Agarilytica rhodophyticola: one gene and its partner. Each later gene encodes a partner of the first gene's protein in a complex. Links are inferred from orthologs where the notes say so. Each region holds a gene or a part of one and is shown on either strand. Other genes may lie near its edges.

The links. The genes of interacting proteins can lie anywhere in the genome.
Region 2: the proteins of metK (region 1) and groL are in contact, whole or in part, in a cryo-EM structure (PDB 8P4O), measured with the Escherichia coli proteins. The link is inferred for Agarilytica rhodophyticola from one-to-one orthologs.

The regions. Positions count from the first base shown.
Region 1 is NZ_CP020038.1:1,533,659-1,538,242, reverse strand. What follows is about bases 778-3,721. They hold metK (methionine adenosyltransferase), read left to right. Parts: upstream 778-1,644; coding sequence 1,645-2,799; downstream 2,800-3,721. Other genes in these bases: ahcY (adenosylhomocysteinase), read left to right, coding at 2,860-3,721; BVC89_RS06545 (ArsR/SmtB family transcription factor), read left to right, coding at 778-1,574. Outside these bases: tkt (transketolase), read right to left, coding at 1-333; more of BVC89_RS06545, read left to right, coding at 597-777; more of ahcY, read left to right, coding at 3,722-4,275; metF (methylenetetrahydrofolate reductase [NAD(P)H]), read left to right, coding at 4,338-4,584. UniProt on the Escherichia coli protein: Catalyzes the formation of S-adenosylmethionine (AdoMet) from methionine and ATP.
Region 2 is NZ_CP020038.1:2,290,678-2,294,420, forward strand. The notes cover bases 821-3,743. They hold groL (chaperonin GroEL), read left to right. Parts: upstream 821-1,420; coding sequence 1,421-3,067; downstream 3,068-3,743. Other genes in these bases: BVC89_RS09710 (FxsA family protein), read left to right, coding at 821-848; groES (co-chaperone GroES), read left to right, coding at 1,047-1,337; sodB (superoxide dismutase [Fe]), read left to right, coding at 3,411-3,743. Outside these bases: BVC89_RS09705 (methyl-accepting chemotaxis protein), read left to right, coding at 1-241; more of BVC89_RS09710, read left to right, coding at 420-820.

The sequences.
Region 1 (4,584 bases):
GGTCTCTACCCCAGGAGCATAACCGTATTCAGGGTGACCTGGTGTTTTAGAATGCAGTTGGCGAAAGTTTTTGAGTTCTTCAATAGGGAGATCATAGCCACTGAGGTGTAACAGTGAATAAATCAGCATAGAACCGTGGCCATTGGATAGCACGAAGCGGTCTCGATCAGGCCATTCGGGATTTTGTGGATTATGGTCAAGGTAATCACTCCACAGTACTTGAGCGATATCTGCCATACCCATGGGCGCTCCAGGGTGACCACTATTCGCTTTTTGCACTGCGTCCATACTCAAGGCACGGATAGCGTTGGCAAGATCTCTGCGAGATGGCATTGTTTTTCCTCCTCTATAAAATGAGAGGCGTATTCTCCACTAATGCATCTATTGAGTAAACTCACAAAGCCATTTGATATCACTATTTCCCCGGTTTTTATGCTTTAAATGAAGACAAATGTTAAGGCTTATTCGCGTTTTAGTCATGGCAATTAGGCAATATTTGACGCCACAACCCGCAAAAACTCAGCGCTAAACATTTCCTCTACAGGCTATATCAATATTTTTTGATATAGCCTATTAAGTTTGCTACACTCATTAGTATGTCGAATTTACAAACTCAGGAATCACACCCTATACAGGACTTCAGCCAGCTACTTAAGGCTGCTGGAGATATCTTACGGCTGGATATTTTGTGTGCACTGGCAAAGGGCTCTTTTGGTGTACTTGAACTGTGCACTGTTTTCGACATTAAACAGTCTGGTATGAGCCATCACCTAAAAGTATTAGCCAATGCAAATCTCGTGGTAACCAGGAAGGAAGGCAATTCCATTTTTTATCAGCGAGCGACGGTTAAACCAGAAGACCCAGCGGCAGAAATAAAAAGTGCTATATTTCAAAGCATAGATAAAGTTGAGCTAGCTGATAATGTGAAAGCTAATTTACAGAAGATTTATCAACAGCGTTCACAAGCCTCAAATGCATTTTTCTCGGAAAACTCAGAGCGGTTTACACAGCAACAGGATCTTATTGCCGCCTACGATGTATACGGTGTACATGTAGCACAAATGCTCGATAGTTCGAGCCTTAAAGATTTTGATGTGGCATTAGAAATTGGCCCCGGAGCTGGAGAATTTTTAGAAGTATTATCGGATAAATTCAAGTATGTTTCGGCAGTTGATAACAGCAGCGAAATGCTTGCCAAGGCGACTCATTACTGCCAACAAAAAGGACTATCGAATATTCACTTTATCTTAGATGATTCCGGATATTGCCGCCGCGTTGAGCACTCACTCAACTGCATTGTTCTTAACATGGTTTTACACCACATTCCATCGCCAGAACAAACGCTCGAAGATATTGCCCTAGGCCTCAGAAAAGGCGGAATTGTCATTATCTGTGACCTTTGCCGTCACGATCAAGATTGGACACACAACGCCTGTGGTGATTTATGGCTTGGATTCGAGCCTGAGGATTTAAACGCCTGGGCTAAGAGCAACCAACTACACCAGGGGCAAAGTAGTTATTTTGCTTTGCGTAATGGCTTCCAAATTCAAATACGCGAATTTATTAAAAACTAATTAACCATCAAACAAACACACTATTGAAGTTATTTTTAATATAAGGCTTTGATACAACAAGGTACTCAATATGTCTGAATATACTACGTTTACATCTGAATCTGTTTCAGAAGGTCATCCAGATAAAATGGCGGATCAAATCTCCGATGCCATACTCGATTCTATTTTGAAAGACGATCGCAATTCACGCGTTGCTGTTGAGACTATGGTAAAAACAGGCATGGTTGTGGTTGCCGGTGAAGTGAGAACATCTACTTATGTTGACCTAGAAGACCTGATCCGCGATGTGGTCTTAAATATTGGCTACAATTCAAGTGACGTAGGATTTGATGGTGCATCTTGTGCGGTATTAAATGCAATTGGTAAACAATCTGCAGATATCGCTGTAGGCGTTGACGAAGCAGCCGACAAAGAAATGGGCGCCGGTGACCAAGGTTTAATGTTTGGTTATGCAACGAATGAGACTGATGTATTAATGCCTGCCCCTATTTATTACTCCCATCGCCTTGTAGAAAAACAAGCCGAGCTTCGCAAAAATGGCACACATCAATGGTCGCGGCCAGATGCAAAAAGCCAAATCACATTGCGCTATGAAGATGGTAAGCCCGTCGCTATCGACGCTGTTGTCTTATCTGTACAACACAATCCAGATGTATCACAAGGTCAAATTCGCGAAGCAGTAATGGAAGAAATCATTAAACCTGTACTGCCGGAACAGTGGTTGCACGCCGATACTAAATACCATATCAACCCAACAGGACAATTTATTATAGGCGGCCCTGTAGGCGATTGCGGTTTAACAGGCCGAAAAATTATTGTTGATACTTATGGCGGCATGGCACGTCATGGTGGTGGCGCATTTTCTGGAAAAGATCCATCTAAAGTGGATCGTTCAGCTGCATATGCCGGCCGTTATGTAGCAAAAAATATTGTTGCCGCAGGCCTGGCTGATCGCTGCGAAATACAAGTATCTTATGCCATCGGTGTCGCAGAGCCAACGTCTATTTCTATTAATACTTTCGGCACAGGAAAAGTAAGCGATGACAAAATCATTGCACTTGTTAAAGAGAATTTTGACCTTCGTCCGAGGGGAATTATTGAAATGCTGGACTTACTTAAACCAATTTACCAGCAGACTGCAGCCTATGGACATTTTGGACGTGAGCAATTTGGATTCACTTGGGAAAAAACAGATAAGGCAGACGCATTAAAAGCAGCCCTTTAAATAAGAGCTTAAACGATTTGCACTTTATTTAAATACTCAATTATTTTATTGGAGAACAGCATGAACGCCGTTGTTAAAGCATTAGAAAATTTTACCGATTTTAAAGTTGCAGCAAAAACGCAAGAACAATTTGAAAGTGATGCTGCATGGGGTCGCCGTGAAATTGAAATTGCTGAAGGTGAAATGCCAGCATTAATGGCATTACGTAAAAAATATAAAGACTCTCAACCTCTTGCCGATGCACGTATTATGGGTTGCATCCATATGACAATCCAAACCGCTGTTCTAATTGAAACATTAGTAGAGCTAGGTGCAGAAGTGCGCTGGTCATCGTGTAATATTTTCTCTACACAAGATCATGCCGCTGCCGCTATAGCTGCAGCAGGTATTCCTGTTTTTGCATGGAAAGGCGAAACCGAAGAAGAATTCGACTGGTGTATTGAGCAAACTATTTTATTAGATGGCAAACCCTGGAACGCTAATATCATCCTTGATGATGGTGGCGATCTTACCGCAATGGTACATGATAAGTACCCAGCCATGCTCGATAGTATTCATGGAATTTCCGAAGAAACCACAACAGGTGTACATCGCTTGTTAGAAATGCTCGAGGAAGGCAAGTTAAAAGTACCTGCTATCAATGTTAACGATGCTGTTACCAAATCAAAAAATGATAACAAATACGGCTGCCGTCACAGCTTGAACGATGCAATAAAGCGCGGCACCGATCACTTGCTATCAGGTAAAAAAGCCTTGGTTGTGGGCTATGGTGATGTCGGTAAAGGTTCTGCTGCATCTCTACGCCAAGAAGGCATGATCGTAAAAGTAACTGAAATTGATCCTATCTGTGCCATGCAAGCTTGTATGGATGGATTCGAAGTAGTATCCCCCTATAACGACGGCAACAATACTGGCAAATTGGAAGATGTTAATACTGCTCTTCTACAAAACACCGATTTAATTGTTACCACTACAGGTAATGTTAACGTGTGTGATTCAGCAATGTTACAAGCCCTTAAGAAAAGTGCGGTGGTATGTAATATTGGTCACTTCGACAATGAAATCGACACGGCTTACATGCGTGAAAACTGGAAGTGGGAAGAAGTTAAGCCTCAAGTGCATAAAATTTATCGTAACGAAGACGATAAAAGTGATCACTTAATTTTACTTTCTGAAGGTCGCTTAGTGAATCTAGGTAATGCGACAGGCCATCCATCTCGCATTATGGATGGATCTTTTGCCAACCAAGTACTCGCTCAAATCTACCTTTACGAAAGTAAATTTGCCGATTTGCCCGCTGACAAAAAGCAAGATGCCCTTTATGTAAAAGTGCTCCCTAAAAAGCTTGATGAAGAAGTGGCAAAAGACATGGTAGAAGGCTTCGGTGGTGTATTAACCAAGCTCACTCCAACACAAGCAAAATATATTAATGTAGAAGTTGAGGGCCCTTTCAAGCCTGAGTCTTACAAATACTAATCATAACTCCTCTTGTAAAGTTCGCAGCTTATTCTGCGGACTTTACGTAAAAAGGAAACACTATGAGTGACTTACAAGAACTGCGTTTGAGTTTTGAATTCTTTCCCCCTAAAACCGATAAGGGAAGAGAAAAACTCAAAGATGTCAGCAGCCAACTAAATAATTTAGAGCCCGACTTTTTCTCGGTTACCTACGGGGCCGGCGGTTCCACTCGCGACAATACCTTTAATACCGTCACCACAATGAAGGAAAACGGATTATCCGTCGCGCCCCACCTTTCTTTCGGCGGTGATAACGAAGAGACAATGC
Region 2 (3,743 bases), 760 kb from region 1 along the record:
TTCACAGGCTTTGGATACTATTTCCGGTGCAGTACAGACGATTAGTGATATGAACTCTCAGATTGCACATTCCGCTATAGAACAGCAGCGAGCTAGTGATGAGATCAATCAGCGTATTGCGGCTATCTCAGGGCATGTAACTAAGATGTCAGAAGTGGCAGATCAAAATGGTCAAGGCTATCACCTGTTAACCAGTAAAACTCAAGAACTCGACGATGTAGTCGGACAATTTAAAGTATGAGTTGAGAGTGGTATTGCAATAAAATTTATTTTAGGGATGTCTATCAATAAAAGCTTTATATACTTGTCGTTTTGCCTCTGAGCTTTCATGCCCAGCACGTAATCTCCAATACTTAGCACTTGCTATGGCCAACTTTGCCCCCATGTAAAGAGCAACACTTTAATAAAGGTGACTGCTCTTGCATCCTATCGTTTTACTTTTTGTCGTAATGCCAATTTTGGAAATGGTCGTCTTGATCAAAGTTGGTGGTGTCATCGGGGTTTTTCCTACAGTTGGTTTAGTATTTTTAACCGCTGTGGTTGGTGTGGCCATGCTTCGTAGGCAGGGCTTGAGTACTATTTTGCGCGCACAGCAGAAAATGCACTCTGGTGAACTGCCCCTTAGTGAGATGGTTGAAGGTATCTTCTTAGCTGTTGGAGGAGCATTGCTGTTAACCCCGGGATTTGTCACTGATGCTCTCGGCTTTTGCTGTTTAATTCCTTTCACAAGGCAATTTGTTATTGGTATGGGAATGAAAGTTTTTAAGCCTTACGTGGTAGCAAAGCAGATGAAAACTCCTTCACAACACCATGAAACAATCGATGGTGAATTTAAACGTGAAGAATAGTGCCATATTTGTAAAAAATATCTATTTTAAGGTGTTGAAATTCTAGAAAGCAGACCCATTGTTGGGAACACGAGCGGAAGGGCTTTACTTCCCTCCTCAAAATGTAATGAATTTCTCGGTATAAACTGAGAGGTTTGTGAGATAAACCGGTTCGAAATTGAACTTAAAGATGTGAAAACGCTATTGGGAGAAACATCAATGAAAATTCGTCCTTTACACGATCGTGTTGTGGTTCGCCGCAAGGAAGAAGAAGAAACTACTGCTGGTGGTATCGTATTACCTGGTTCTGCTAAAGAGAAGCCAAATCAAGGTGTAGTAGTTGCCGTGGGCTCAGGCCGCGTATTGGATAGCGGTGAAACGCGCCCAGTTGACGTAAAAGAAGGTGACATCGTAGTTTTTGGCAAATATGCCGGTAGTGACACTATCGAAATCGATGGCGAGGAATTGGTAATCCTCAGCGAAAGCGATATTAAAGCGATAGTTGAATAAGTATTGATCTATTGATTCTAATGACTGAACTATATTATTCAGTCGAAGCAAAATTTAGTAAGGTTTAGTAAGGAATTATTACTATGGCGAAAATTGTAAAGTTTGGTGATGATGCACGTCAGCTGATGTTAGAAGGCGTAAACGTTCTGGCGGATGCGGTGAAGACCACTTTAGGCCCTAAAGGTCGCAATGTTGTTTTGGATAAATCTTTTGGCGCACCGACCGTGACTAAAGACGGTGTTTCTGTTGCTAAAGAAATTGAGCTAGAAGACAAGTACCAAAACATGGGTGCGCAGATGGTTAAAGAAGTGGCTTCTAAAGCTTCTGATGATGCCGGTGACGGTACTACCACTGCAACTGTACTTGCACAGGCGATTGTTAATGAAGGCCTTAAGTCTGTTGCTGCTGGCATGAACCCAATGGATCTTAAGCGTGGTATCGACAAGGCAGTTGCCGCAGCTGTTGAACATGTTAAGTCTATCGCTCAACCATGTGAAGACGGAAAATCTATTGCCCAAGTAGGTACTATTTCTGCTAACTCTGATTCTCACGTAGGTGAAATCATTGCAAGTGCGATGGAAAAAGTGGGTAAAGAAGGTGTTATCACTGTTGAAGAAGGTAATAGCCTTGAAAATGAACTGGATGTTGTTGAAGGTATGCAGTTCGATCGTGGTTATCTTTCTCCTTACTTTGTCACTAATCAAGAAAATATGTCTGTTGAGCTTGAAAGCCCATTCATCTTATTAGTTGATAAGAAAATTTCTAACATTCGCGAATTATTGCCAACGCTTGAAGCCGTAGCAAAAGCGGGTAAGCCTCTCATTATCATCGCAGAAGATGTTGAAGGTGAAGCATTGGCGACCTTGGTTGTCAACAATATGCGCGGTATTGTTAAAGTAGCTGCATGTAAAGCACCAGGCTTCGGCGACCGTCGTAAAGCTATGTTGCAAGATATCGCTATCTTAACTGGCGGTACTGTTATTTCTGAAGAAGTCGGTTTGGATCTTGAAAATACTACTCTTGAGCACCTAGGTTCTGCCAAGCGCGTTACTATGTCTAAAGAGAACAGCGTTATTGTTGACGGCGCTGGTCAAGCGGCTGATATCCAAGCGCGTGTTGCTCAAATCCGTGCGCAAATCGAAGAGACCTCTTCTGATTACGATCGTGAAAAACTTCAAGAGCGTGTTGCTAAACTTGCCGGCGGTGTTGCTGTGATCAAAGTAGGTGCTGCTACCGAAGTTGAAATGAAAGAGAAGAAAGCGCGTGTTGAAGATGCCTTACACGCAACTCGTGCTGCGGTTGAAGAAGGTGTTGTACCTGGAGGTGGTGTTGCACTTGTTCGCGCTGCCGCTGCTATTACAGACCTTAAAGGTGACAACGAAGACCAAAACCACGGTATTAACGCTGCCTTGCGTGCATTACAAGCTCCTCTTCGCCAAATCGTTGCTAACACTGGTGATGAGCCTGCTGTGGTATTGGAGCGAGTAAGCTTGGAAGAAGGTAACTTTGGTTACAATGCAGGTACTGGTGAGTACGGCGATATGATTGCTATGGGTATTCTTGATCCTGCTAAAGTAACTCGCACAGCTGTACAAGCTGCAGGTTCTATCGCAGGCTTAATGATCACTACAGAAGCTATGGTTGCTGATAAGCCAGAAGAGAAAGGCGCTCCAGCTGCTCCAGATATGGGTGGCATGGGCGGAATGGGTGGCATGGGCGGCATGATGTAAACGCTGCTTACTGCATATTTTCCCAAAAGCCTCTGTATCTTTTCGGTGCAGAGGCTTTTTTATAGCTGCAGATGTATGATCACTGGTGTTTTGCAATATCCTCTCTTTCCTTTAATTTCAATCCATAGTTAAATAGCTCTATGCATTTGAAAAGCAGAGATTTTGCTTAATCCAAACATCCGTAAATTTACGAATATATGCCGTATGTTTTCCCATAGTACGTGAGCCGTTTATATTTCATTGCAGAAATTTATCATCAATCTTTGCGAAAACAATTGGCTAAATATACCTTTAACCGTCAGTATTATACTGCGAAAAACTAACCCTCAAGGAATCCTAGATTATGGCTTTTGAATTACCCGAATTACCTTATGCAAAAGATGCACTTGCCCCTCATATCTCAGCTGAGACTTTGGATTTCCACTATGGTAAGCACCATCAAACTTACGTGACTAAGCTAAATGGTTTGGTTCCTGGTACTGAGTTTGAGGGCAAAACACTTGAAGAAGTTGTTAAAACATCGTCTGGTGGTGTTTTTAACAATGCTGCGCAAATTTGGAACCATACTTTCTATTGGAACTGCTTGAGCCCCAATGGAGGAGGTGAGCCCTCAGGTGCATTAGCTGATGCAATAAACAGCGCTTTTGGATCTTTTGAGAAGTTTAAAGAAGAGTTT